Regions from separate parts of the Neobacillus sp. GCM10023253 genome, predicted to be linked through region 1. Evidence: a T-box and tRNA genes for the amino acid it is inferred to sense, from the RefSeq annotation. Region 1 holds a T-box; the other holds one or more tRNA genes.
What was found. The T-box of region 1 lies ahead of tyrS (tyrosine--tRNA ligase). A T-box ahead of a tRNA ligase gene usually reads a tRNA of that ligase, here a tRNA-Tyr.
Positions count from the first base shown of each region.

Region 2: it has a tRNA-Tyr gene. The T-box ahead of tyrS (tyrosine--tRNA ligase) is inferred to sense a tRNA for this amino acid. The anticodon was not compared.

Region 1 is NZ_JBHSHV010000012.1:618,796-642,299, forward strand. It holds gene thiI (tRNA uracil 4-sulfurtransferase ThiI) at 1-553, opposite strand, end outside; gene ACFPA1_RS17220 (cysteine desulfurase family protein) at 550-1,695, opposite strand; gene ezrA (septation ring formation regulator EzrA) at 1,875-3,563, opposite strand; gene refZ (forespore capture DNA-binding protein RefZ) at 3,812-4,444, opposite strand; gene ACFPA1_RS17235 (GAF domain-containing protein) at 4,597-5,076, shown strand; partial or broken gene ACFPA1_RS17240 (PLP-dependent transferase) at 5,101-5,472, opposite strand; gene rpsD (30S ribosomal protein S4) at 5,770-6,372, shown strand; gene ACFPA1_RS17250 (transglycosylase domain-containing protein) at 6,498-9,245, opposite strand; T-box leader at 9,392-9,605, shown strand; gene tyrS (tyrosine--tRNA ligase) at 9,649-10,908, shown strand; gene ACFPA1_RS17260 (DUF6954 family protein) at 11,015-11,209, shown strand; gene acsA (acetate--CoA ligase) at 11,331-13,049, opposite strand; gene ACFPA1_RS17270 (GNAT family N-acetyltransferase) at 13,245-13,877, shown strand; gene ACFPA1_RS17275 (acetoin utilization AcuB family protein) at 13,913-14,560, shown strand; gene ACFPA1_RS17280 (acetoin utilization protein AcuC) at 14,557-15,729, shown strand; gene ccpA (catabolite control protein A) at 16,410-17,414, opposite strand; gene ACFPA1_RS17290 (bifunctional 3-deoxy-7-phosphoheptulonate synthase/chorismate mutase) at 17,623-18,699, opposite strand; gene ytxJ (bacillithiol system redox-active protein YtxJ) at 18,987-19,319, opposite strand; gene ACFPA1_RS17300 (YtxH domain-containing protein) at 19,406-19,870, opposite strand; gene ACFPA1_RS17305 (DUF948 domain-containing protein) at 19,891-20,355, opposite strand; gene murC (UDP-N-acetylmuramate--L-alanine ligase) at 20,530-21,831, opposite strand; gene ACFPA1_RS17315 (DNA translocase FtsK) at 22,120-23,504, opposite strand, start outside.
Region 2 is NZ_JBHSHV010000010.1:62,664-68,649, reverse strand. It holds tRNA gene ACFPA1_RS13730 (tRNA-Leu) at 125-208, shown strand; tRNA gene ACFPA1_RS13725 (tRNA-Gly) at 225-299, shown strand; tRNA gene ACFPA1_RS13720 (tRNA-Leu) at 305-393, shown strand; tRNA gene ACFPA1_RS13715 (tRNA-Ala) at 494-569, shown strand; tRNA gene ACFPA1_RS13710 (tRNA-Met) at 588-661, shown strand; tRNA gene ACFPA1_RS13705 (tRNA-Tyr) at 685-769, shown strand; tRNA gene ACFPA1_RS13700 (tRNA-Trp) at 775-845, shown strand; tRNA gene ACFPA1_RS13695 (tRNA-Ile) at 861-934, shown strand; gene mutM (bifunctional DNA-formamidopyrimidine glycosylase/DNA-(apurinic or apyrimidinic site) lyase) at 1,042-1,851, shown strand; gene ACFPA1_RS13685 (helix-turn-helix transcriptional regulator) at 2,018-2,653, shown strand; gene ACFPA1_RS13680 (pyruvate, water dikinase regulatory protein) at 2,676-3,491, shown strand; gene ppdK (pyruvate, phosphate dikinase) at 3,495-5,986, shown strand, end outside.

The DNA.
Region 1 (23,504 bases):
AAAGCATCAACATGGCTTTACCGCTTGATTCTGAAGGAAGTCCACCCGCTCCTTTTATCGTTTCGCAGGACAAATAAACGGCCTCTTTACGTACCTCTACCCGTAAATTAATATCGGGATTTCGAACATCCACCTTAATCCCGGGTATGTTTGTTAATAAATGGCCGCCTATAGCATTATTAATTTCATCTGTATTCAGATCAAAGGTTTTATCTGATCTTTTGGCTGTTACCTTAAAAGTTTTCCCCTCTTTATAGAGAGACTTTACTAATGTTAAAGACACTTCTTTAATGGACTCCATTTCCCTCTCGACCTTTATGGCCGGGCTGAAGGACTGAATCCCAAATATATTCTTTAATTTTTTGATGATTTCTATCCCGTTTTCTCCATTTAATAGGACATACATCCGATCGCGGCTAGCTTCAATTTTGATATTTGGAAACGGGGTAAGGGCAATTCTCACACTTTTTCTAAGTTTATCAACAAACTTATTGCGATTTCTTCCCTTTGTAGATATTTCCCCGTAGCGGATTAATATACGGTCATAATTCATTTATTCATTACCCTTCCTAAATGTTTTACTGTTTCCTCTATCGCTAAGATCGCCTTCCTTGCTTCTTCTTCTGTATTGTCAAAGGAAAGGCTGATTCTTATTGCACTTTCAGCAAGGTCTTCAGGCACTCCCATTTGAAGCAAAGTATTGCTAGGGGCCTTCTTTTTTGAAGAGCATGCACTCGTGGTCGATACAAAAATGTTTTTCTGCTCAAGTGCATGAATGAACACTTCTGATTTGATCCCTTTTAAAGAAAAATTTAAAATATGCGGTGCTGAGTTTTCTATCGGAGTATTGATTTGAATCTGTTCCATTTCATTTAACTTATCTCTTAACAGGTTTTTAAGCTTAACCATGCTCTCCATTGCTTCAGCACTTTTATCCAGTGTCATCCTGAGTGCTTTGGCCATTGCAACTGCACCGGCGACATTTTCCGTACCACTACGGATTTTCCGTTCCTGATTTCCTCCTAAAAAAAGCGGTGCTATCCTGACTCCTTCCCGAATAAAAAGGGCACCTGTCCCCTTTAATCCATGGATTTTATGAGCCGATATGGATAATAAATCTATCCTGCTTTCATATATGTTTATAGGAACCTTGCCAATTCCCTGAACCGCATCAACGTGGAATATAACGGATGGATAGCTTTTTAACATGTCCCCTATTTCCTTAATGGGCTGAATTGTACCAACCTCATTATTGACCTTCATGATAGACACCAAAATAGTATCTTTTCTTATCGAGCTTTTTACATCGTCGGCAGATACACGCCCATCTTTATCAACAGGGAGGCGGGTTATTTCAAAGCCTTCCTGCTCAAGCTGCTCCATTACAGTTAGAACAGATGGATGCTCCACACTTGATGTAATCAGGTGGCGCCCCCTGTTTCGGTTACCTAAAGCTGCCCCTTTAATGGCAAGGTTATTGCTCTCTGTACCACCCGAGGTAAAATATAATTCATTCGTTTTAACCCCAATGAGCTTGGCTGTTTGTTCTCTTGCCTGGGAAAGAAGCTTTTCTGCCTGTCCCCCGAAACCGTGCAATGAAGAGGGATTCCCAAAATATTCACTCGAAACAGTTAGAAATGAGTTCAATACTTCCTTATATGGTTTAGTTGTTGCACTATTATCAAAATAAATCATGGTTTACAACCTTCCTTTAACACCTCTGCCGAAATAAATCTTACCATAAATTATTATCTTGAAAAAGCAAATAAAAAATTGCTGATTGGCGAGTCCGATAGGATGTAGACAGAAGCGTAGTTGAATTTATACTTTCTTATTAGCCAAAGAAAAAAAACCGATATGACAATCGGTTTTTCCTAATCAATGGTTACAGGTGTCTTTATTTTTTTTAATGCGTCCGGGTCGATCCCCTCGATCGTAGCAGCAGCCTGCTCTAACGCCTCTTGATAATCATAACGGCGAAAAGCCTCTTCTGCATTCCTTAATCCATTTGCAACAGAAGGATACTGACTCCGGTATCGATTCCCGTATTGGATTGCCTTCTCAGCAAGCGTAACATTTTCTATCAATTCCAAAGTAGTATTTACCAATTTATCAACTGATAGAACAGCAATCTCTAAATACTGATTTAGTGCCGCTATATTAAGTGGCTTTTCCTCGAGCTGGTATCTGACATTTTGGATGCTCTCGTTCGTATCCTCCAATAAATACCGATATTCTTCAGGCAGTCCTGGAACATTTTGTTTTTGAACAAGGCGGAAGGTTTCTCCAACCTTTTTCGCCAATTCTTGGACTTTGTCTCTTGCTTCCAGTTCGTCCTTCCTAAGGGCTTGAAGTTTAAAGGCAAAGGTTTGCTGCTCCTCACGTATGAGGTCTAAGTGTTCCTTTATTTCATTTAACTCTTCACCCATGATGGACTGAGCTGTTTGGTTTTGCTTTATTTTCTCTGATAATATTTCATAGCGTTTATAAACAGCCTCAAGCTCTCTTTCCAAATTGTTCAGTGTTTCCAAATCCTGATCAGCCAATTGGTAGGTAGCCTGTACATGAAGGACTTCCGATGCGAGATATTTATTCACTTCTTCCGCCTCAGCAAGCAGACTGCTGGCAGTCTGTTCATTTTTCTTTACAAAATGCTTGGCATGTACCTCTTTTTCTAAAAGGTCCAAAAGAATATCGACCCGCTGTTTTATTTCTTTATTTCCATCCTGAGCCTGATCAACTTCGCTTTTTTCAACTAAAGCTAAATTTTCTCTGATTTTTTCCTCGAGACGCTCTATTTCTGTTTCCACATGGACATGTTCTAAATAGTACCCCTGTTCCATCATTTCCCGTAAACCAGACCTTACCTCGGCCAACTGGTTTGGAATCAGCGACTGACATTCAATTAAAAGTTGCGGAATTAAATCCATATTATTCTTTATACCAGTTAGTTTATCGTGAATGAATAGTACGACTTCACGTGCCTCCAAGTAATTTCCTTGCTCAGTTTTTTCATCGAATTCATGAAATTTCCCCATGACCTCAGTAAGCGCCGCTTCCAGATGCTTCTCGGAATTGCCAAAGCTATGGCGATGCGCGAGCAAGGTTTTCTTTGTCTCTCGATACAGTTCCTTTAATTCCTCAATTTCTACACGGTTCTTTTCCTCACTGCCGACCAGTTCATGAAGCTCTTCGATAATTTTATTAACTTGATTTTCAGTTTCTTGTAATTTTTCCGTGATTTTGCTTTGGGCCTCTTTTGCTTTTTTGAATCTATAGCGGTCTATGTATTCTTCTGCATCAAACAGCATTTCTTCCAAATCCGGCAGCTTGACAGTCACAATATCGTCCCATTCATTCCGCCAGCGCTCAAAAAGCTCCTCTGTTTGTCCGGTCATATTAAGCTGTTTTACTTTAGCCATTTCATCAGGGATTGGTCTATTAAACAAATCAATTTTCCAGGCCTCGAGATGGTCCATTTCTTTAAAATGCTTTTTCTTTATTAGATATCCTAATACAAATATCGCAAGGATAAGGATGAATAACCCTATTATATATTTCACTTGCAAGCCTCCTGTTCCGAACAGCTGTCATTCTCATCTATTTAAAAAATCCGTTAATGATTAAATTCGATGCCTTAATGATACCATGTATACGACAATTTTTGACTAGTAATTTCAATTTTTTTGTAAAAGAAAATCAAAAAAAGCACTCAGCTGTATAAATTCATCATGACAGCCAGTGCTTTACCTTTTTTTAGATCATTTTGAGGGAGCTTTTCAGCTGAGGGCTTTGATTCAAATCCTGAACTCTACTTTATAATCGCTTCTTTTTTTATTTGAACATCGGAACAAAGAGTTTTGTCAATCCATTGATAGAGGTCCTTTAAATATTTTTGCTCGAAAAACTTTTCATTTGGGAAAACATACAGCACTTCTCTCATGTAATGAGTATTCATAAACGGCATCATTAAAAGACCCTTTAACTGGATAATTAAATAAGGAATCGAATGCGGCCGAAATTCATTCCACTCAAAGCCTCTTTCAAATATCTTTTGAAAATAGTACTTTTCCTTCAAGGAATAGGTGGCCATGATTTCTCTTACCATTTGCGAATCAATTGACATTTCCCTGTACACAAAGCTAGCAAGCTGAATGTTTTCCCATTGATAATGGAGCAAGTCCGCTACCACGCGCTTCAGACAAATTGCTGCCCCTTTTTCAATGGTGGCAAAAGCCGCTTCCATTTTATTGATGTACTGTTCAAAAAAATAGGTAAAACAATATTCCAATAGCCCCTCTTTGTTGCCAAAGTAGTAAGCAATGGTGGCCGTATTTACTTTCGCGGCATCAGCGATATCCCTTATCGACGTACCTGAGTAGCCTTTGGAATTGAACAACAAAATAGCAGCTGCAACGACCGAATCCTTTGAACTTTTCTTCATCCCTTTTCCCCCTTTCGAACACAAAATCCCCTAATATAATTGTTCTTTTTCTAGATAAGGATTCCTCTATGAAAAAATCGACAAAGTCTGCTCTTTTTCTTTTCAATCTGCTAAAATAGACTATAAAACTTTAAAAAGCAGGGGGAAAAAGGATGTTTAACGTCGAAATGTACAAAGGGACTCGTGAAGAAAATTATGAATTAGTAAAGAAGCAATTGCATGCCCTCATCCACGATGAAAAAAATCAAATTGCCAATTTGAGCAATGCTTCCTCCTTGTTGAACCAATTTTTAGACCGGATTAATTGGGTCGGCTTTTATTTGATGGAGGACGGGGAGCTAGTGCTTGGACCATTTCAAGGCCTGCCTGCCTGCGTCCGTATTCCGGTTGGAAAAGGTGTATGCGGGACAGCAGTCCAGAAAGCAGAAACGCTTCGGGTCGCAGACGTGCATCAATTCCCGGGCCATATCGCCTGTGATGCTGCATCTCAGTCAGAGATTGTCATTCCACTTGTAAAAGGTGATCAGGTTATAGGTGTCCTAGATATTGATTCGCCGGAAAAAAACCGTTTTGATGAGTTGGACCAAGAAAAGCTTGAGGAATTCGTCTCCATCCTAATCGAACACGTATAAAGAAAACTCGCCATACGGCGAGTTTTATATTTTATCAAGCGCTTGTTCCAAATCCTCTTTTAAGTCCTCCCAAGCTTCAAGACCGACGGAAAGCCGAAGTAATGTATTGTCAATCCCCATTTTTAGCCGTTCTTCTTCTGGTACGACCGCGTGAGTCATTGTCGCCGGATGCTGGATCAATGTTTCCGTGTCTCCCAAACTTACCGCAATTTTAATTAGTTCCAATTGATTCATAAAATGCTGCGCTGTTTCCTTTGTCCCATGAAGTGAAAAGGAAAGCAGCCCGCCAGCTTGTTTCATCTGCTTTTTCATTATGGAATAATCAGGATGTTCCGGGTCACCAGGATAATATATATCCTTTACTTTTGGATGACCTTTCAAAAATTTGAATAGCTTTATGTATAATAAGATTGGTCTGTTAAAATCACCTTATCTGAATGACTTCAGTGTTATAATAAAAATTAGCTTGACTTACCACGAATAAAAATTATATAATACTCTTTGTGTAAAATATTGCAGCCTATGAAACGATTTTAGCTGTTCCATTTTGTTCCTCGCGAGAGCTTCTTGCGAAGGTGCATCGCGTAACCCTTAGCTGCTAGGGCGATGGTGCATGAAAATAAAATGGCTGTTATCGATGTTTCGTTACGGTTTTTATTTTACCAAAATAAAAACTTAAAGGAGGAGTCATTCATGGCTCGATATACCGGCCCAAGCTGGAAATTATCCCGTCGTCTTGGAATCTCTCTAAGCGGCACAGGTAAAGAATTAGAAAAGCGTCCTTACGCTCCTGGACAACATGGTCCAAACCAACGCAAAAAGCTTTCTGAATATGGATTGCAGTTACAAGAGAAGCAAAAGCTTCGTCATATGTACGGTGTTAATGAGCGTCAATTCCGCAACCTATTCGACAGAGCTGGCAAATTAGGCGGCGTTCATGGCGAAAACTTCATGGTTCTTCTTGAGTCTCGTCTTGATAACGTAGTTTATCGTTTAGGTCTTGCACGCACTCGCCGTGCGGCTCGTCAATTAGTTAACCATGGCCACATCTTAGTTGATGGCGCACGCGTTGATATCCCATCATACCGCTTAGCTGCTGGTCAAACAATCAGCGTTCGCGAAAAATCTCGCAACCTTGATGTAATCAAAGAAGCAATCGAAGCAACTAACTTCGTTCCTGATTTTTTAACTTTCGATGCTGACAAATTAGAAGGTACTTTCACTCGCTTACCAGAGCGTTCTGAATTACCTGCTGAAATTAACGAAACTCTTATCGTCGAGTTCTACTCTCGTTAATTTGTATTTAGCATTTGTAAAGCCCCAGAATTTCAATTCTGGGGCTTTTTTTATGTTTTTTGAAAATGCATTTGGAAATAAAAAACAGGAGTCCCAAAATCTAATTTTGAGACCCCCATTAAATGTTATTGTTGAGTTAAAACTCCTACTTCCACTACATTTGAAGGTGCGGATTCATTTCCTGCAATATCAACTGCCGTTACATAGAAGCTTCCGTTTCCAACATTATAGGATAGTGAGGAACCGCTATTGATGCTTGCGATCTTCGCTCCAAAAAATCCACCCTGATAGACACGATAGCCGACGATATCATTGTCTGCCGGTGCGCTCCATGTGAGGGTATTGCCGGATGCGGTCAAGGTGACACCGTCCGGTTTCTTGCCGTTATCGGCCATTTTAGCACTTGAGACAAGCACATTGTCCCATCTGCCCCTGTTTGGAATAAGCTGGCTGATATTTTTAAAGTCATTGCCTACTATTCTGTTGATAAAGTCTGGGTTTAAGATTGTTCCATACTGGGTAAACTCTTTTGGTGTGGAATCAAGAGCCAGATATTTACTATCTCCGATCGTTACATAATTTCCTTCGATTAAACTATCATCGACTTTCGTAGGAACATCTTTGGCATTGAAATAATCACTTTCAACCAAACCTGCCTTTGAACACGCCGCTGACGGAAGCAGGCCGGAAACGGCACAATACGACGTTTTAACAATCCCTTCAGGCATTTGAAAGCTTTCTTTTGGAGCAACTAAATCCGGTTTAATTTTATAAGCCGCATTCATCAGTTCAGCCCAAAGATTATTGGTCCGCTGACTGTAAGACATTCCGCTGGTTTTTAAAGATTTCTGCGTATCATATCCAGTCCAAATTCCAAGTGTTACATTCGGGTTGAAGGCAACAAACCACGAATCAAAATAATTGTTACCAGTACCGGTTTTTCCTGCCCAATCAGCACTGAAATTCAGTTTGCTCTTTACACCTGCTGCTGTACCCATATTTATTACATCCCGCATCATATCAATGGTCAAGAATGCAGTCTGAGGTTTAAAGACATCAACAGGTTTTACTTCATGCTGATAGATAATTTTACCGTCCTTGTCGACAATTTTATCAATCAGGTAAGCATCGATAAATTTCCCGCCATTGGCAAAGGTACTAAAGGCATTTGTATTTTCTTCAACAGTCACGCCGTTATCCAAGGACCCGATAGAGGTAGCCAGGTTCGTGTAGTCCCCTTTTGTTAGCGAGGTAAAGCCCATCTTTTCCAGATACTGTGCTGGACGCTGGTCCACGATTTCAGAGTATAGCTTTACTGCCGGCACGTTATAGGATTTGGCCAAAGCATACCGTGCTGATACTAGCCCGCTATATCTTTTGTCATAGTTATGAGGCCATGGTGTACTTTTGCTTTTATCTAGTCTCAGTTCGACATCCGGAAGCGGGGTTCCCGGCGCCGCTTTTCCGAGTTCAATAGCCGGCCCGTAAACGAGCAGCGGCTTCATCGTCGAACCGTTCTGGCGGACTGCACTGGTAGCGTGATTGAGCTGCTGTTTATTATAATCTCTGCCGCCAACAAAGCTGATTATTTTGCCGGTACTATTTTCAATCAGTTCTGCACCGACCTCAACAGGTTCCATTACGGTTTTCTTTTCACCGGTTTCCGGGTCTTCTTTTTCCTCCGGTTTATCTGGTCCGTAATATTTGTAGTTATCTTTTACCACCTGCATGGCATCATATATATCTTTGTTAATAGTTGTATGAATTTGATAGCCATTTTGCCGCAGGTCATGGCTAGCCATCGTCTTATACTTGTAATAAAGGTTTTCATCTTGTTTTAAATCTTTTTCGGTATGGCCATCTTTCTTAGCCAACCCCGTTGTCAGAACATCAATGGCCCGTTTCTCAATTTCAAATGTCAACCAAGGATAGTTATCAAGCGGATTTGGTACTGACGGAGTAAAATCCTTTGTGATGTCATAGGCGGATGCTTCTGCGTATTGCTTTTCATTAATGTATCCGCCATCGTACATTCTTTTTAAAACTGTTTTCATTCTTGTTATGCCCGGCTCCAGATTATTCTTCACTGTGCCTTCTCGGGTAAATGGGGTATAACCAAACGGACTTTGCGGCAGTCCGGCAATAAAAGCAGCCTCCGGCAGTGTAAGCTCACTAGCATTTTTTCCAAAGATCCCTTTTGCTGCGGCCTGGACACCGGCAATGTTCTGCCCTGATGAATTTCTGCCAAGAGTCGCCACATTTAAGTACGCTTCAAGAATTTCCTTTTTATCGAAAAACTTCTCCAAACGAAGGGCCAGCAAAATTTCATTTGCTTTTCTTTGGAAGGAAACCTCATTGGTTAGAATTTGGTTTTTAATTAATTGCTGTGTTAGCGTGCTTCCGCCCGATTGGATAGGAGAATTGGTCACTTCCTGAAAAAGGGCTCGAAAAACGGCCTTTGGGACGACCCCTTTGTGCTCGTAAAAATATTCGTCCTCCGTAGCGATTACAGCATTGATTACGTTATCGGAGACCTGATTCAATTTGACCTCATCACGGACCAGATCCGACCGTAGTTTTCCAAGATAAACATTATCAGCAAAATATAAGTCCGATGTTTCCGTATAGTTGTAAATATCTTTTTTCATACCTTCGTATGAACGCACGGGTTCATCCTTGACGAGCGAGGCAAAATAACCGGCGCCAACACCTGTTGCAAAAGCCCCTCCAAGGATTACAACCGTTAATAAAAGCAGAAACAGGTTCCAGAAAACCTGATACGTAATCCTGGCACCTTTGACGGTTTTTTTATGAGTAATAAAATTAAGGAGGGAATCAGCTTTTTCCTTCCATATTTGCCACTTTTCTTTCATAGCATCACCTCTAATAAAATCACATCCATTATAGCATATCGGTGGTATAAAATTTGACAAGCTTCTACATTTTTCTGAAATTTCCATTTTACCGTTTGACTTTATCTTTAATATATGTTAAAAAATCAATAAGCATTTTTTTATAATTTAAGGCTTTGAAGGGAATCAATTGTAGTTCTTCTATCCCTGTAAATAGAGAGGCAGCGGCCGGTGAAAGCTGCCACATATAGAAGAGTGAATTACATCCTGGAGCTTTCTCTGTGAAGAAACAGTAGCGGAGAACGGTTTAAACCGTTACTTTTTCAAGTTGGAGGAATTTCCTCAAGCTGGGTGGTACCGCGTATATTTTACGTCCCTGCATAATTGCAGGGGCGTTTTTATTTTTTATTGGAGGTTTTGAGTAATGAACTTATTAGAGGATTTGAAATGGCGGGGCATTATTTATCAGCAAACAGATGAAGAAGGGTTGCAAAATCTTTTAGATAACGAAAAAATTTCCCTCTATTGCGGGACAGACCCAACCGCTGACAGTCTTCATATCGGCCATTTGGTGCCGTTTTTAACACTAAGAAGATTCCAGCAGCATGGACATCGTCCGCTTGTATTGGTCGGAGGCGCAACTGGGCTGATTGGCGACCCGAGCGGTAAAAGCGAAGAACGAAAGCTGCAAACAATCGAAGCGGTTCAGAAAAACGTTGAAGGCATTAAAAAGCAATTAACGGCCATTTTTGAGTTTGAAGGAGAAAATGGCGCAGTTATGGTCAACAACTACGACTGGACCGAGCCCATGAGTGTCATTGCCTTCCTGCGTGATATCGGCAAGCATATCGGTGTCAACTACCTGCTGGCAAAGGATACGATTGCCTCTAGGCTTGAAACAGGGATCTCGTTTACCGAGTTCACCTACACGATTTTACAGGCGATGGATTTCAACCATTTATATGATCATTATAACTGCAAATTACAGGTTGGCGGCAGTGACCAGTGGGGGAACATTACCTCAGGTCTTGAGTTAATTCGGAAAATGCATAACGAAGAGACGAAAGCCTTTGGGCTGACAATTCCGCTTGTAACCAAATCCGACGGTACCAAGTTTGGAAAATCAGAAGGCGGCGCTATCTGGCTCGACCCGGAAAAAACCACTCCTTACGAGTTCTACCAGTTCTGGATTAACACAGCCGATGCCGATGTGGTGAAATACTTGAAGCTGTTTACCTACCTTTCTCGTGAGGAAATTGAACAATTGGAAGTCTGTGTCCAAGAAGAGCCGCATCTCCGTAAAGGCCAAAAGGCACTGGCGGAAGAGATGACACGTCTGATTCACGGAGAGGATGCACTAAAGCAGGCCATCAAGATTTCCGAAGCACTATTTAGTGGAGACGTTCGCAGTTTATCGGCTGCCGAAATCAAGCAGGGCTTTAAAGATGTACCGTCTTACGCGCTTCAAAATGAAGAGGAAAATAATTTGGTTGAGCTATTAGTAGCGGCAAAGATCTCTCCTTCCAAGCGCCAGGCTCGTGAAGATATTTCAAATGGTGCCATTGCCATTAATGGAGAAAAGGTAACTGATACCTCTTATACTCTTCAGGAAACTGACAAAATTGAAGGCCAGTTTACGATTGTCCGAAGAGGGAAAAAGAAATATACGTTAATTAAATATTAATTGGTATAAAGGGGCTTTGGGACTGCAACCCAAAGTCCTTTTTATTTGTAACAGCTTTTTTCTTTTCAACGTCAATATATAAAAAGGAAATTTGGAGGTGAAAGTAGTGAGAATTTTAGTACACGCTGTTTTTATCCTTCTCATTGGCTTGGTTACGTTTTTTGGCCTTGGTCCTGTTCTTTTGGCAGATGGAAGCATGCGGGAAAGATTGGTCACGGGAGTAATTGTTTTGGTAATTTATCTAATCTTGGGATTCGGCTATCGAAAGGGAATTGGCTGGGCCGAACGCAAACGGAATTAGCATATATCAGCGAATTTTTACCATTTATCAGCGAATCCAAAAGAAGGATTTAATACCAACAAAAAAAGAGGCTGCTCCAGTCATCAATTGGATTCAGCCTCTATCTTTATATCTTTAAAAATTAGTCTTCCATCGTCGATAAATCACCAGTCGGCAAATTTAACTCCCATGCTTTCAAAACACGTCTCATGATCTTGCCGCTTCGTGTTTTTGGCAGCTTGTCACGGAAATCAATTTCACGAGGTGCGGCATGTGCTGCCAGACCTTTTTTGACGAACTGTCTAATTTCCTCTTTAAGCTCTTCAGTTGCCACATAACCATCCCTTAACGCGATGAAGGCTTTAATAATTTCCCCGCGCACAGGATCCGGTTTTCCGATAACCCCTGCTTCAGCAACTGCTGGGTGTTCAACAAGCTTGCTTTCCACTTCAAATGGACCTACACGCTCTCCAGATGTCATGATGACGTCATCGACGCGGCCTTGGAACCAGAAGTAGCCATCCTCATCCATGTACGCAGAGTCTCCAGAGACATACCAGTCACCTGGCATGAAATACGACTCGTATTTCTCAGGATTGTTCCAGATCGTATGCATCATCGAAGGCCAGCCTTTTTTAATTGCAAGGTTCCCCATTCTGTATGGCGGAAGCTCGTTACCTTGATTATCAACAATCGCCGCCTCAACGCCAGGGATTGGCTTCCCCATCGAACCAGGCTTGATTTCCATGCAAGGATAGTTACTGATTAACTGGGCACCAGTTTCTGTCATCCACCAGTTATCATGAATTCTCTTATTGAATACCTTGGCACCCCATTTTACCACTTCTGGGTTTAATGGCTCACCAACACTCAAGACATGGCGAAGACTGCTTAAATTAAATTTCTTAACCAGCTCGTCCCCCGCTCCCATCAGCATCCGGAATGCTGTTGGAGCACTGTACCAAACCGTAACACCGAAGTCTTCAATCATTTGATACCAGGATTCTGGGCTGAAACGTCCGCCGACAATAACATTCGAAGTACCAGTCAGCCATGGGCCAAAGATACCGTATGAAGTTCCTGTCACCCAGCCTGGGTCTGCTGTACACCAGTAAACATCATCCTCTTTTAAATCAAGAACCCATTTAGCTGTTTGATAATGCTGAATCATCGCATTATGCACATGCAGTACGCCCTTTGGCTTACCAGTGGATCCAGATGTGTAATGGAGGATTAATCCATCTGTCCGCTCAACCCATTCAATCTTCAGCTCTTTGCTGGCAGTCTCAAATTTTTCTAAAAAGTTAATGCAATTACCTTGTTCCTCCACATTTTTTCCAACGAGGAAAATATGCTTTAATGCCGGTAAATCCTGGACAGGTACACGGCTTAACAATTCTGGTGTAGTTACTAATACTTTTGCTTCACTGTCTTGTAGACGATCCCTGACAGCCCCTTCCATGAAGGCTTCAAACAATGGGCCAACGATCGCACCAAGCTTAATTGCTCCTAAAACAGTAAAATAAAGTTCTGGAGAACGCGGCATGAAAATAAAGACACGGTCGCCTTTTTCGACATCGCCGTAATTTTTCAGCACATTCCCGGCTTTATTGGAAAGCTCCTTCATTTCCTTAAAAGTATATTTTTCATTTCTCGAAGCATCACGATAATATAATGCCACCTTATTTTTTCTATACGTACCCGCGTGGCGGTCAATCGCCTCGTAAGCCATATTAACAAGGCCTGTCTCACTCCAAGAGAATTCCTTTTCTGTATCTTTCCAGTCAAAATTCTTATATGTTTCTTCATAGTTTCGCAAATTGAAATCCCCTTGGACTACTGGCAGCGCTTCCACTCTCATTCCTATCTCCCCCTCTGAAGTATTTGAGATAATTATAGTACAAATAATAACTATTCACAATTTTAAAAAAACATTTTTTTAAAAAAATATAAACCTAGTGTTTAATTTTTCGAAAATTTAGTGAAAAATCTTTAAAGATATAAATTTCATGTATAATAGAATTGAAGTACCTAGATTTTTTCCAGGGGTGACCAAATGGAGCACAAAAAAACCTATAATGCTAAGGAATTAAAAACTCCTCAAGGCAAATTAATTATTGAAGGCCCTGTCACTGCAGAAAAATTAGCAGGCTATGATTTTCATGAAGACCTTGTTGCGTTTCGCCCCCCTGCCCAGCAGCACGAGGCATTAATCGGGATCGCCGATTTACCGGAAGGAAGAATTATTATTGCGCGGCATCAAAATACAATCGTCGGTTATGTTACCTATTTATACCCGGACCCTCTCGAACGCTGGTCGGAAGGAAAGATGGATAATTTAATAGAATTGGGCGCTATCGAGGTGATCCCTCAATTTAGAGGCTGTGCTGTCGGTAAAAACCTCCTGATTGTTTCGATGATGGATGATGCCATGGAAGACTATATTATTATCACCACCGAGTATTATTGGCATTGGGATTTAAAAGGAACCAAACTCAATGTTTGGGAATATCGAAAAATCATGGAGAAAATGATGAATGCCGGCGGTTTGGAATGGTATGCGACTGATGACCCGGAAATCTGCTCCCACCCAGCCAACTGTTTGATGGCCAAAATGGGCAAACGAATCGATAATGAATCCATTCAGCGTTTCGATCGTCTTCGTTTTATGAATCGATTTATGTACTAAACATGATTGAACTATAGAGAATTGGGGGAAATCCTATGATCGTGGAAGAAATTATGCAATCGGATGTAGCTGCCCTCTCTCCCACTGATACCATTGCAGACGCCATGGCATTAATGGAATTAAGGAAAATTCGCCACATCCCAATCATTGATAAAGACGGGCACCTGGTTGGTCTTGTTACCGTTGCTAAAATAAGAGAGGCTACACCGTCCATTTTTCATGCAAATGAACACCCGGAAATTTTGAAAAAACCCCTAGATACGATAATGGAGAAAAACGTCATCACAAGCCATCCCCTGGATTTTGTTGAAGAGATCGCCGCTCTTTTCTATGAACATAAAATAAGCTGCCTTCCGGTCATCAATAATCGAAAATTAGTGGGAATTGTGACAGAAACCGATTTATTAAGAACAATGATTGAATTAACAGGTGTTCATCAGCCTGGCTCGCAAATAGAAATAAAAGTGCCGAATATCTCCGGAATTCTCAGTGAAATCGCAGAAATTATCCGAAAACGGAAGGCAAACATCTTAAGTGTACTGGTTTACCCAGATAAACAGGATGAGCAATATAAAATACTTGTAATCAGAGTTCAATTAATGAACCCTACCGGATTGATTCAAGACCTTAAAGAAGCTGGCCACCAGGTGTTATGGCCAAATTTGCCGGGGATGTCTATATGAATGATCGCTGTTCCTTTATTTACTCAGAAGACCTTCTGAATTATCGATTCAACAGCCATCATCCTTTCAATCAATTCCGGCTTAAACTCACAGTAGATTTATTAAATAGAATAAATGCCTTAGACCCCAATCAGATTGTTAAGCCACGAATGGCGACTGAAGAGGAGTTAACCTTAATCCATGACCCAAGTTACGTAGAAGCAGTAAAAAAGGCCGGCCAGGGGCTTCTTCCGAAAGAAATGGCTGAAAACTATGGTTTAGGTACTGAAGATACCCCTATTTTCGCTAATATGCATGAGGCTAGTTCTTTGATGGTGGGGGGGACCTTAACGGCTGTCGATGAGGTAATGACTGGAAAAACACTTCATGCCCTGCACCTTGGCGGCGGTCTGCATCACGGATTTCGGGGGAAAGCCTCCGGATTTTGCATTTACAATGATAGTTCTGTTGCGATTAAATATATCCAGCAAAAATATAATGCCCGCGTTTTATACGTTGATACAGACGCCCATCATGGTGACGGAGTTCAATGGTCCTTTTACGATGACCCGAATGTCTGTACACTATCAATTCATGAGACTGGCCGGTATCTATTTCCGGGTACAGGCAATATTAACGAAAGAGGCCAGGGAGCGGGATACGGCTATTCATTCAACATCCCTGTTGATGCCTTTACAGAAGATGATTCGTGGCTGCATGCCTATAAAAATGCAATCAGAGATGTGGCCGAGTTTTTTAAGCCTGATGTGATCTTGACGCAAAACGGAGCAGACTCGCATTATTATGACCCATTAACCCATTTGTCGGCAACGATGAAAATATATCGGGAAATCCCAAAGCTTGCCCATGAAATTGCGCATCAATATTGCGGCGGCAAATGGATTGCCGTAGGCGGCGGCGGATATGACATTTGGCGTGTTGTCCCAAGGGCTTGGGCATTTATTTGGATGGAGATGACGGAAAATCCCAATTGTTTTGGCAGTTTGCCTGAAGACTGGATAGAGCAGTGGCAAAAGGAGTCCCCGGTGACACTGCCAAGGGAGTGGGATGATCCAGAGGATATTTATCCTCCAATCCCAAGAAAAGCAGAAATAACAGAAAAGAACTTAATCACACTTGAAAAAGCACTATATCCAATTCGTAATCATCAAAAAAGTGAATCAAGATAATAAGAAAAGGCGGCTATTTAGCACCTCAGGCTATCGAAAACCTTTCGATAGCCTTTTATTTTACCTCATTACCTTTGTCGATTCACCACGTTAATTTTTATATAAAAATATTAATTTAAAGCCTTTTTAACATGTTTGTTGATTTGCGCCCTAGGCACTTCGATTTCCGCGAGGTTCAGACACTTCCTCCTCTTTTTCAGGCGATTTTGTCCGAAGGTTGCGTAGGTTCGGACACTTCCGCCCCTTTTTCAAGCGGTTTTGTCCGAAGGCTGCACTGGTTCGGACACTTCCGCCTCTTTTTCAAGCGATTTTGTCCGAAGGTTGCGCAGGTTCGGACACTTCCTGGATGGAAATGTCCTCATAAAGCAGCACACTTACCAGGTGGAGAAAATGTGTGTTGCAATACTTTAGGATATTTGACTCCCAGTTGATTGGAGCAGAGGGCACTCGACTCCTCGAAAATGCTATCGCATTTCCTTCGTGCGTGGGCCGATTCAAGGGAGAAGATTTTCAGTGTCCTGCGGGATATAGAGGTCACTGGAGACCCCGCAGGCGCTTTCAGCGCCGAGGAGGCTCCAGGACCTCCCCGCGGAAAGCGAGTGCCCGGAGAGGAAATCAACAGGCCCGTTAGCAGGATTTAGACAAAATAAAAAAGGCGACTAATTAGCCGCCCTTTTTTATTATTCCCTTGTTGATTGACGATGTTCAATTCGATGTGGAAGAACCACTTTTTGTTCACTTACTTTTTCTTTGTTCATTAATTTGGTTAACAAGCGCATTGCAACAGCCCCAATATCATAAAGAGGTTGAACAATCGTCGTAAGCTGCGGACGGACCATCAGCGACAGTCTCGTATTGTCAGAAGTAATAACCTCAAAATCCTCTGGAATACTGTAGCCCTTATCCTCAGCACCATGGACGACACCAAGTGCCATTTCATCCGCACCAACCAAAATGGCCGTTGGTTTCTCAGATAGTTCCAGCATTTTTTCAAATGCTTCAATTCCGGAATCGTACGTATAATCTCCTTCAATAATTAGCTCTTCATTAAAAGGAATATTTGCATCTTCTAAGGCTCTCTTATAGCCATTTAGCTTTTTAACGGTGATATCCGGTTCATAAAGCGGTCCAATAACAAAAGCAATATGTTTATGCCCTCTACCGATAAACTCCTTTACAGAATCGTAGGCAGCCTGTTCATAATCAATGTTAACAGAAGGAATCTTTTCAGATTCTTCGATAGATCCCGCTAGCACAACTGGAACTGGAGACCTTTCAAACTCATCGACATGCTCAGGAGTAATATGTCCTCCCATGAAAACAATCCCGTCTACCTGTTTACCTAACATTGTGTTAAATAAATGTAGTTCCTTTTCTTTGTTTTGATCTGAATTACTTAAGATAATATTGTACTTATACATGGTGGCAATATCTTCAATCCCGCGTGCAAGCTCTGCAAAGAAGATATTGGAGATATCAGGGATGATAACTCCTACTGTAGTTGTTTTTTTACTTGCCAATCCTCTGGCAACCGCATTTGGACGGTATCCTAATCTTTCGATTACCTCTTGGACCTTTTTCCGGGTAACCGGCTTTACATTAGGATTCCCGTTAACAACGCGGGATACTGTGGCCATGGAAACATTCGCTTCACGAGCTACGTCATAAATTGTAATATTATTCACTTGTAACACTCTCCTAAAACGTTCATTGTTTTCTTTATTTTATAGCATTTAGCTAAAATCTAGTCATTATTGCTTATGTGATAAAGTAAACAATCTTTAAGTATGTACTTATGATACGACAAGAAGAAAAAAGCCGCAATTATATTGTCAATATTTTTTTAAAAGCAGGAAAAAACCTCCTGCTATCATAGCAGAAGGTTCTTGTTCATTATACTCTTACAAAGTTGGATGCAAGGAGTTCATTGTAGAAGTGATCAAATTGCTCAAGGTTCATTTGCTGCTGTGCATCAGAAAGTGCTACAGCAGGGTCTGGGTGTACTTCAGCCATAACGCCGTCTGCCCCAATTGCAATTGCAGCCTTCGCGCATGGAAGCAGTAAATCTCTTCTTCCAGTTGAGTGAGTAACATCTACCATAACCGGTAAATGTGTTTCTTGCTTTAAGATAGGAACAGCGGAAATATCTAAGGTATTTCTAGTTGCCTTCTCGTAGGTCCGAATTCCACGCTCGCAAAGGATAATTTGTCCATTTCCTTGCGCCATGATATATTCGGCAGCATTGATGAATTCCTCGATGGTTGCAGCTAACCCTCTCTTTAATAGAACAGGTTTATTTACTGCACCAGCAGCCTTTAATAATTCGAAGTTTTGCATATTACGTGCACCAATTTGGATAACATCGATGTAATCAATAGCCATTTCAATATCGGCAGGACTGACAATTTCACTAATGACGGCCATATCAAATTCATTTGCAACACGTTTTAATATTTTCAGTCCTTCTACACCTAATCCTTGGAAATCATATGGAGACGTTCTTGGCTTGTAAGCACCACCGCGCAAAAGCTTTAAGCCTTTTTCCTTCATAGATTTAGCCACAGTTGCCACCTGCTCATAGGATTCAACTGCACATGGACCGAAGACAAAATGCTGCTTGCCATCGCCAATTTTTTCGCCTTTTAAGTCTACGATTGTATTTTCTGGCTGTTTCTTTCTAGAAACTAACAAAGCTTTCTTATGGTCGTCCTTTTGGAGGTCAAGCCCCGCTTTGAAAATTTCCTTAAACAGGTGATCAATTGTTGAATTTTCAAATGGACCATCATTATTCTCTTTAATTTTATCGAGCATCATTCTTTCGCGGACTGGATCGAAGCGGAAAACGCCTTGACTTCCTTTTACCTGCCCGATCTCTTGGACGAGTCGAGCTCTTTCATTTATTAACCTCAACAATTCCAAGTTTAACTCATCTACACGGTCTCTTAACTGATCCAATTCATTATTGCCCATCTTTTCGTCCCCGTCCTTTCTTTTGTCGGCATTTATTCCTAAGTAAAGTTATCTTTTTTAAATAGGATTAAGTTTACTGCCTCACAATCAAAGATTTTTAAAAATTATAAACTTTTTTATAATTAGGGTTATTATAGCCGAAATAAATTTCTTTGTCATCACTTTTTTCTTTAACGATTAAACGCTTTTAAGCTTTTAAGTATTAAAGTATTTTTTGATATATATTAAAGTAATATATGTGTTTTTTGAAAAAAGGTGACTGTTATATGGCGATATGGAACTATTTTTTATTCCTGAACGGGAATAGCTTGTGCCAAAGAACGATTCGTTATTTTCCAGTGTGAAGCATTCCACGATGGTTTCCCATCAGCAAAAAGAATGGCTTGTGGAGATTCGTGCTTAATTTGAAATTGTTCAGCGATTTCGTTTGATAATGGGCGGGAATCTTGAACTGCCAAGTAGTAAGTTGGGATATTTTCATGTTCATTCGAAAATTTCTCGTATTCTTTGTAGGCTGCTTGGCTGATTGGGCAAGTTAAGCTGTGCTTTAATAGATAAAATGAATTTTCGTTATTTAGTAATTCCGTAAACTCTTCAATTGAATCAATTTTTTTCAGCATAATTTTACCTCCAGATAATAATAAACGGTGAAGTAATTTTAACACTTCACCGTAATGTTTCACAAACTGTATGACTTATATTCCTTTTAAATCCTAACCTTGCTTTCTTCTTCCTCTAGTGCTTTTTGAGCTTCCTCTAATTTTTTTCGAATTTCATCGCTATTTGCTGAAGCTTTTGTTGATGCCGTTTTTTCGTTTGAACCTTGAATCGAAATATAGGTGGTTTCGGAATCCTCATGCTGCTCAAAAGTGGTATCTGTTTTCCCTTTCACTTTATTCATTAGATTAGAGGATTGCTGGGCAAGCCCCTGGGTAAGTGAGATAGTTTTGGACTTTACATTTTCCCTTAGCGGTGAAGATTTATCGAGAAGAGATCCCGTTTGGTCAGAAAGTGTATGGCGAAATTCCTGGCCTTTTTTTGTACCTAAGAGCAGCGCCGCTGCAGCACCCGCCAGACCGCCAACGATAACGCCCAGCAGAAAACTGCTGCTGCCAGATTCGTCGCTTCGAACTTGATTGGTTTCACGTGATTCATACTCTCTTTTTGTCATAATCCCTTCACTCCTCTTTTTTAATGTGAACGTTCCTTTTGCCTTTCATAAATGGTTTCTTCATTTTTGGCTTCCTTACGAGCCTGCCACATGTCTTTTAATTCAAAAAATACATTGCTCCACTGAATAATTTGCGAAACTTTTTCCTTGCTCTCTTCGACTTGCTCATCAATCGTATTCGTAATATTCTTTAAGGTTCCATTAAATTTCCTGACTGAGGTTCCAACCTCTTTAACAGAATCAACGACACTATTTAAGCGCACTGATTTATCTTGTAAATCTTCGGCAAGGGCATTTGTTTTTTGTAAGAGCTGTGTTGTTTCACTTGTGACACCTTCAACTTGTTTTTCCAGTCCCTTTAAAGTGTCCGAAACACTCGTAAGGGTAATTTTCAGGGATTTAAGTGTCGCTGATAAATAGAAAACCAGCACTAAAAAAGCTACTGCAATCAAGGCTACGCTTATGTATAAAATCAAGATCATCATAAAACCTCCGATATATCCTATTAATTATGTATTACCGTTCAAACTATGGTTTAAACCTCGTTCATATCTTATACTACTTCCAGTGATTTGTCTTGTTTTCCTGCAATTTGTTAAAAAAAATTCCTTATATTATTGATATGAAAAAAGGATGCCGCACTTGGCGGAATCCTTTTCTTATTTAGCAATTTGTTTTTCATAAGATTCCTGGAATTTCTGAATGTCTCCAGCCCCCATAAAGAGGATGACACTATTATCATGGTTCCCTAATAAATATGTGGTCTCTTCAGTGAGAATTTCAGCACCAGGGATTTTTTCCTCAAGGTCGTGAATAGAAAGCTTTCCTTGTTTTTCACGAGCTGACCCAAAAATTTCACACAAATAAGTTTTATCCGCCAGCCTTAGGCTCTCAGCAAAATCTTCTAAAAAGGCCTGCGTCCTTGTAAAGGTATGCGGCTGGAACACGGCAACAATTTCACGATCAGGATATTTTTGCATGGCTGCATCGATGGTTGCTTTGATTTCAGTCGGATGGTGGGCATAATCGTCAATTAAAATTTGGCTGCCCATCCTTTTTTCCGTAAATCTTCGCTTAACCCCTTGGAAGGTCGTTAAAAGTTCTTTCACTACTTCCACATTAATATCTTCATAATGGCAAACGCCAATGACAGCTAGAGCATTTAGAACACTATGGTCACCGAATGTTGGAATGGAAAAGGTGTCATAATACGTATTGCGAATAAATACATCAAAGCTTGTTCCTTCTGTCGTTTTCACAATATTTGCGGCCTGATAATCATTTTCCTCCGCAAATCCATAAAACAAGACAGGAACCTTAGCCTGAATTTTTTGAAGCTGCTCATCATCACCATAAGCAAATATCCCTTTTTTCACTTGGAAGGCCAACTCCTGAAAAGCCGAAAAAACATCATCGATATTGGCAAAATAATCAGGATGATCAAAGTCAATATTGGTCATTATGGCATAATCAGGGAAGTAGGAAAGAAAATGTCGTCTATACTCACATGCCTCAAAAACAAAATACTCCGCACCTTCTTCTCCTTTACCGGTACCGTCACCAATTAAAAAGGAAGTAGGCTTCGCGCCTGCGATTACATGCGAAAGCAGACCCGTGGTGGATGTTTTGCCATGGGCACCTGTGATGGCTATGCTGGTGAAATTTTGCATAAAGTCGCCTAAAAAACGATGGTAACGTATAATAGGAAGCCCTAGTTTCATGGCCTCTTGAATTTCCTCATGCGTATCAGGAAATGCGTTCCCGGCAATGATTGTCATCCCTGGCTCGATATTTTCTTTCTGGAACGGGAGTATTTTAATCCCCGATTGTTCAAGGGCCAGTTGAGTAAAAAAGCGCTTTTCGACATCGGAGCCTTGGACCTGAAATTTCATATCATGGAGCACTTGTGCAAGTGCGCTCATACCAGACCCCTTTATACCGACAAAATGGTAAATTGTCATAGAAGAACCTCCAACCAACGTCTATCTGTAAAACAGTATATGACATCTGTCTGTATTTGCTAATCTGAAAAAGCAGGGAGAATTGGACACCTGCTTTTCCTGAACATATTTCAATATTATATCACTGTTTATCCGTAAAAACTATTTTCGAACCCGAATTGCTCCAATGGTACTATTCGCTAATCAGAATTTACTGTTGTAAATTTGAACGCATAAGTTCAACTACAACACATGAATCGTCCTATCGGACTCGCCAATCGCTGAGTTTTATTTATTATTTGTCTATATTTACATATTTAGACTTGCATCCTGGATAGATTCCAAATCCGCTTCGTTGATTAACACTTCCCGCGGCTTGCTTCCGTTTGCACCTGAAATATAACCCTGCTGCTCGAGCATATCCATTAAGCGTGCAGCCCGGTTATAGCCAATTTTAAAGCGGCGCTGCAGGCTGGAAGTTGAGGCTGCTCCTTGTTCGATGATAAATTCACAGGCATCATAAAACAACTCGTCCTCCTCCTCCGTTATTTGGGCCTTTTTTAAAAGTTCTTCCTGCACAAATAAATATTCCGGCTCGCGCTGTTCTCTAACATGGGCGACAACCACATCAATTTCTTCATCGGTTACAAATGTGCCCTGCAAGCGGACCGGCTTTGATGAGCCATTTTCCAAAAAGAGCATATCGCCGCGGCCAAGCAATTTTTCGGCACCGCTGATATCAATGATGGTACGCGAATCGACTTGGGATGAGACCGAAAAGGCAATCCTTGTCGGGACGTTTGCTTTTATTAAACCAGTGATGACATCCACAGACGGCCGTTGCGTTGCGATAATTAAATGGATACCGCACGCTCTTGCCTTTTGGGCTATCCGGCAAATGGCTTCCTCTACATCAGCCGGTGACATCATCATTAAATCAGCCAGCTCATCAATAATAATGACGATATATGGGAGCTTGTCGGAATATCTTTTATGCTCCATAGCCAGTTCATTAAAGCGGCTGATATCGCGGACGCCGGTATGGGCAAATAGCTCATAGCGGCGTTCCATTTCATCGACTGCCCATTTTAACGCAGCGGTTGCTGCCTTAACATCGGTAATAACCGGGCTGACCAGGTGAGGAATCCGGTTATATGGTGCAAGCTCCACCATTTTCGGGTCAATTAGCATGAGCTTAACATCTTCAGGTCTGGCTTTATATAATAAGCTAACTAAAATCGAATTAATGCAGACACTTTTTCCGGATCCTGTTGCCCCGGCAATCAGACCGTGGGGCATTTTCTTTAAATCTGTCACAATCGGCTTGCCGGCAATATCGAGGCCAAGCACCACCGTTAACGGGGATGCTGTATCATTGAAAACGCCGCTGCCGATAATTTCGCTGATTCTCACCGGCCTTGATTGTTGGTTCGGCACTTCAATTCCAATCGTGTGTTTCCCCGGAATTGGTGCTTCGATCCGGATATCCCTGGCAGCAAGGCTTAATTTGATATCATCACTTAGATTGGTAATCTTGTTCACTTTGACACCAGGTTCAGGCTGTACTTCAAAACGGGTAACAGACGGACCTTGCGTTACATTTACCACATTTGCGCCAACATTAAAGTTTTGCAAGGTTTGGTTTAGCAATTCCTCTTGATAAAGCATCCATTTTGTATCGATGATTTCGGAAA
Region 2 (5,986 bases), on a different contig from region 1:
AGCTGACTGATACTAATCGATCGAGGACTTAACCGATTCATAATTATGTAAGGCGAACTCGTTCTTATCATACTTCTTCTTTATTATCTAGTTTTGAGGGAATGAAATCCCAATATTATACTTTGCGGGTGTGGCGGAATCGGCAGACGCGCTAGATTCAGGTTCTAGTGGTAGTAATACCGTATGGGTTCAAGTCCCTTCACCCGCATCAAAGAGATCAAAATGCGGAAGTAGTTCAGTGGTAGAACACCACCTTGCCAAGGTGGGGGTCGCGGGTTCGAATCCCGTCTTCCGCTCCAAACGTGCCGGGGTGGCGGAACTGGCAGACGCACAGGACTTAAAATCCTGCGGTAGGTGACTACCGTACCGGTTCGATTCCGGTCCTCGGCACCATTATTTCTCTCACGGGAAATAGCTTTAGCTTGATTGAGTACTACGTTCGGGACGAAGGGTCGCTCACTTAAGATTCTGTTTTCCTGATTATTATATGTATGGGGCCTTAGCTCAGCTGGGAGAGCGCCTGCTTTGCACGCAGGAGGTCAGCGGTTCGATCCCGCTAGGCTCCACCATTTTTATATTATACTTTTGGCGGTGTAGCTCAGCTGGCTAGAGCGTACGGTTCATACCCGTAAGGTCGGGGGTTCGATCCCCTCCGCCGCTATTATTTTTTTGCAATTTTATAATGGAGGGGTAGCGAAGTGGCTAAACGCGGCGGACTGTAAATCCGCTCCCTCAGGGTTCGGCGGTTCGAATCCGTCCCCCTCCACCATTTATAGGGGCATAGTTTAAAGGTAGAACTAAGGTCTCCAAAACCTTCAGTGTGGGTTCGATTCCTACTGCCCCTGTTTCAATTACATCATGGGCCTATAGCTCAGCTGGTTAGAGCGCACGCCTGATAAGCGTGAGGTCGATGGTTCAAGTCCATTTAGGCCCACTTCAATAGAGTAACTGTTTAAAACCGAGTCGATATGATTCGGTTTTTTTATTTGATTTTACCCGTTTTGGAAAGCATAAAGGAAAAGAGTTTTGGAGGAAGACATTATGCCTGAACTGCCGGAAATGGAAAACTATAAGATTCATTTAAGTCAAATGATTGCAGGTAAAACCATTACCGATGTCCAAGTTAACCGTGAAAAATCAATAAATGTGAATCCCGAACTTTTTAAAAGGACCGTACTTAATCAAAAAATAACCACCATCAATCGAAGGGGTAAACACCTTCTTTTTCACCTCCAAAATGGGCAGGTTCTGTTATTGCATCTAATGCTCGGGGGATGGATGTTTTATGGACAGGAAGCAGATAAACCTAAACGAACGATACAGGTTCAGCTTTCTTTCGGAAATGAACATTTATACTTTATTGGTCTGCGTCTGGGGTATCTTCATTTATATTCCCAACAGGAAGCAGAAGAAAAACTATCCCATCTAGGGCCGGAACCACTGAACAGCAGTTTTACATTGGAGGAATTTATTAAACGAATTGGCTGCAAGCATGGGCGTTTGAAGACCACACTTTTGGATCAGGAGTTTATTTCAGGAATTGGCAATTGCTATTCTGCTGAAATCTGCTTTGATGCAGAAATTTTACCAACGAAAGACATTGATGACATTAATCCACCTAGCCCTTCTCAATTGTTTCAATCGATGAAAAAAATTCTCCAAGTGGCCATTCAAAATGGAGGTTACATGGATAATCCGATTTTCAAGGGTGATAAAAAAACGGGCGGTTTTAATCCACTATGCCAAGTATACGATCGCGAGGGAGAGAAATGCCGACGTTGCGGGGCAACAATCAAAATGGAAACAATCTCTTCCCGAAAAACTTTTTATTGTCCAGTATGTCAAAAGTAGAACTGTATCCTGCCGATTTCCGGCGGGTTTTTTTATTAAAAGAAAAAATTAGCCAATTTGTCAAAATTATTGTTTCCGAATTTGTTTAAATGTACTATACTATATACAAATAAGTATAGCACATTTGAATATATATAACATATTTATTGTGAATAAGGTGGTGCTAATGATTAAACTCACCAAGCGTCAGGATGAAATTCTGCAGATTGTAAAGGAAAATGGCCCGATAACCGGTAAAGAAATTGCAGAGAAACTTTCTGTTACTAGAGCGGCATTAAGGCCAGACCTTGCAATCTTGACCATGTCCGGCAGTCTGGATGCCAGACCGCGTGTAGGCTATTTTTTTAATGACAAATTAGAAGTAAAACGGCAGGCGAAGAAGTTTATTCAGCAAAAGGTATCCGATTTTAAGGCTCATCCAATCGTGGTTGAAAAATCAACTTCTGTTTATAATGCGATTGTCCAGTTGTTTCTCGAGGATGTTGGAACACTTTATGCGGTGGATACAGAAGGAAATTTGGCAGGAGTGATTTCCCGAAAGGATTTGCTCAGGGCTGCACTTGGGAACAAAAATCTGCAGGAATTGCCCGTAAGTGTCATTATGACAAGAATGCCTAATATTATCACGATTAATTCAGAGGAAACCTTGCTCGAAGCGGCCAAAAAAATGATTAATTTTCATATTGACTCCTTACCGGTAGTAAAGGAAGTCAATCATAAAAATAATACATATTTGTTGTTAGGGAGAATTACCAAAACGACAATAACAAAGGCCTATTTAGAATTTATGGAAGAAAAATAGATTAAGGGGAGTTGCTGCGATTTTGGTACAAAAGGAAGTTGTCTACGTAGTATCTGACTCGGTTGGTGAAACGGCTGAGTTTGTTGTTAAAGCGGTGGCAACACAGTTTAATGGTGGACAGGTAGAAATTCGCCGAAACTCATATGTAGACGACATTGAAGACATTGAAGATGTGATTATTTTGGCAAGAAAGGACCATTCCATCATTGCCTATACCATCGTCATTCCAGAATTAAAAGATTATTTAGATAAGCGTGCCAAGGAAGAGGGGATAATGGCAGTTGACCTCCTCAACCCATTAATGAATGCATTTACAACAAGGTTTAATAAACAGCCCCACCACCAGCCTGGCCTAATGAGAAAATTAGACGAAGAATATTTCCGCAAAATCGAGGCGATTGAATTTGCCGTGAAATATGATGATGGACGTGACCCAAGAGGCATTATGAAGGCCGATATTGTTTTAATCGGTGTGTCCCGGACTTCAAAAACGCCGCTGTCTATGTACCTTGCCCATAAGCGTTTTAAAGTGGCCAATGTGCCGTTAGTTCCAGAAGTGCCTCCACCAGATGAACTTTTTAAAATACCGAGAAAAAATTGTATTGGTTTAATTATTTCACCAGATAAATTGAACGAAATTCGCACTGAGCGCCTAAAAGCACTTGGACTGGGCTCAAAGGCGAATTATGCAAGCTTCCAGAGAATTCTCGACGAACTAGATTATGCCGAAAAAATTATGAAACGAGTAGGCTGTCCAATCATAAATGTTTCGAATAAAGCGATTGAAGAAACTGCAGGATTAATTTTAGACGTTTTGAAAAAAGAGAGGAGCTTTTAAATCATGGGAAAATTCGTTTATTTATTTAATGAAGGCCATGGCAACATGCGAGATTTACTTGGGGGAAAGGGAGCGAATCTAGCAGAAATGACAAGAATCGGCCTGCCGGTTCCTTATGGTTTTACCATTACAACGCAAGCTTGTAATGCTTACTATGAATCTGATAAAACCATTCCAGCTTTAGTAGAATCACAGACATTAGAGGCGTTAAGACTTTTGGAAGAAAAAATGGACAAAAAACTCGGTGACCCGCAGAATCCTTTACTTGTTTCTGTTCGATCCGGTTCCGTTTTTTCTATGCCTGGGATGATGGATACCATTTTAAATCTAGGGATGAATGACGAAACTGTTGTGGGTTTGGCAGCATTAACGAATAATCCACGATTTGCTTACGACTCTTATCGCCGTTTCATTCAAATGTTCAGCAACGTGGTCCTTGAAATTGATACGTATTATTTTGAACAATATTTAGAAGAGACTCGCGAACACAAGGGGTATACCTCTGACCCTGATATGACTGCTGAAGACTGGAAGGAAGTCATTGTTGGCTATAAGGAAATTGTCAAAAAGCATACGCGTAAGGACTTCCCACAAAATCCGAAAGAGCAGCTTTTCCTTGCCATCAATGCGGTATTCAATTCTTGGAATAATCAACGGGCGATTGTTTACCGCCGCTTAAATAAGATTCCCGATCATCTGGGTACAGCTGTAAATATTCAAAGCATGGTGTTTGGTAATATGGGGAACGACTCAGGTACAGGTGTTGCATTTACAAGAAATCCTTCCACCGGTGAGCATGTTCTTTATGGGGAATACTTAATAAACGCTCAAGGTGAAGATGTTGTTGCCGGTATCCGTACCCCACAGCCAATTGCCACCCTTAAGGACGAAATGCCAGGCGTTTACCAGCAGTTTTCGGACACATGCCATAGCCTTGAGCAGCATTACAAGGAAATGCAGGACATTGAATTCACAGTGGAACGCGGGAAGCTGTTCATCCTTCAAACACGGAACGGAAAACGTACCGCCCAAGCAGCTATCCGCATAGCGGTTGAGATGGTGGAGGAAGGAATTATCGATAAAAAGACAGCGCTGCTTCGTGTTGATCCTGACCAATTAAACCAACTGCTGCACCGCCGAATCGATGACAAAGCTGAAAGAAGAATATTAGCTAAAGGCTTGCCGGCATCACCAGGCGCTGCTACCGGCCGGGTTGTTTTTGATGCCGATGAAGCGGAGCAATTAGGAAATGAAGGTAAAAAAGTTATCCTTGTTTCTCCTGAAACCACTCCAGATGACATCCATGGTATGGTTGCAGCACAAGCTATTTTAACTAGCCGCGGTGGAATGACAAGCCACGCTGCCGTGGTTGCCCGCGGTATGGGGAAAGCTTGTATTTGCGGCTGTGAAGCCTTAAAGATTGACATGAAAGCAAAACAATTCAGTGTGGGTGACACGGTTGTTAAACATGGCGATATTATCACGGTTGATGGTTCAACAGGTGAAATTATGCTTGGTGAAATCCCAATGATCGACCCTGAATTATCTGAAGAGTTCCAGCAGCTTCTTGCTTGGGCAGATCAAGAACGCAAAATAGGTGTTCGTGCCAATGCCGATAATCCAGAGGATGCCAAGAAATCATTTGAATTCGGTGCAGGCGGAATTGGATTATGCCGGACAGAGCATATGTTTATGGATTTAAAGAGGATTCCAATCGTTCAAAAAATGATTTTAGCAGAAACCTATAGTGAGAGAATGGAAGCACTTGAAGAACTTTTACCGATGCAGCAAGGTGACTTTGAGGGGATTTTCGAAGCAATGCAAGGACTACCTGTAACGATTCGTTTATTGGATCCACCGCTTCATGAATTCTTACCAAATAAAGAAGAACTTTTAGTAGAAGTAACAAAGCTGCAAATTCTCAATCCGGATTCTGAAGAGTTAAAGCAAAAAGAACTGCTGCTGAAAAAGGTTCGCCAGTTGGATGAGTTCAATCCAATGTTGGGCCACCGCGGCTGCCGTCTTGGCATGATACATCCGGAAATTTATGATATGCAGGCAAAGGCGATTTTCTACGCTGCTGCTAGAGTAGCGGAAAAGGGCTTGGTAGTCCAGCCTGAAATCATGATTCCACTTGTTGGCCACGTCAATGAATTGAAGCAAATGCGCCAGTTGGTTGTCGATGCTGCTGTACGTGTCCAGGAAGAAACGGGCAAGGTCATTAACTACACGATTGGTACGATGATTGAGATTCCACGGGCTGCGCTTACTGCAGACCAAATCGCCGAGGAGGCTGATTTCTTCTCCTTCGGAACCAATGACTTAACGCAAACAACATTCGGCTACAGCCGTGATGATGCAGAAGGGAAATTCCTGCAGGCATACATTGAAAACAAGGTACTGCCAGAGAATCCGTTTGCTGTTCTTGACCAGGATGGTGTTGGTAAGCTTGTGGAAACCGGCGTTAAGCTTGGCCGTGCAACAAAACCTTATTT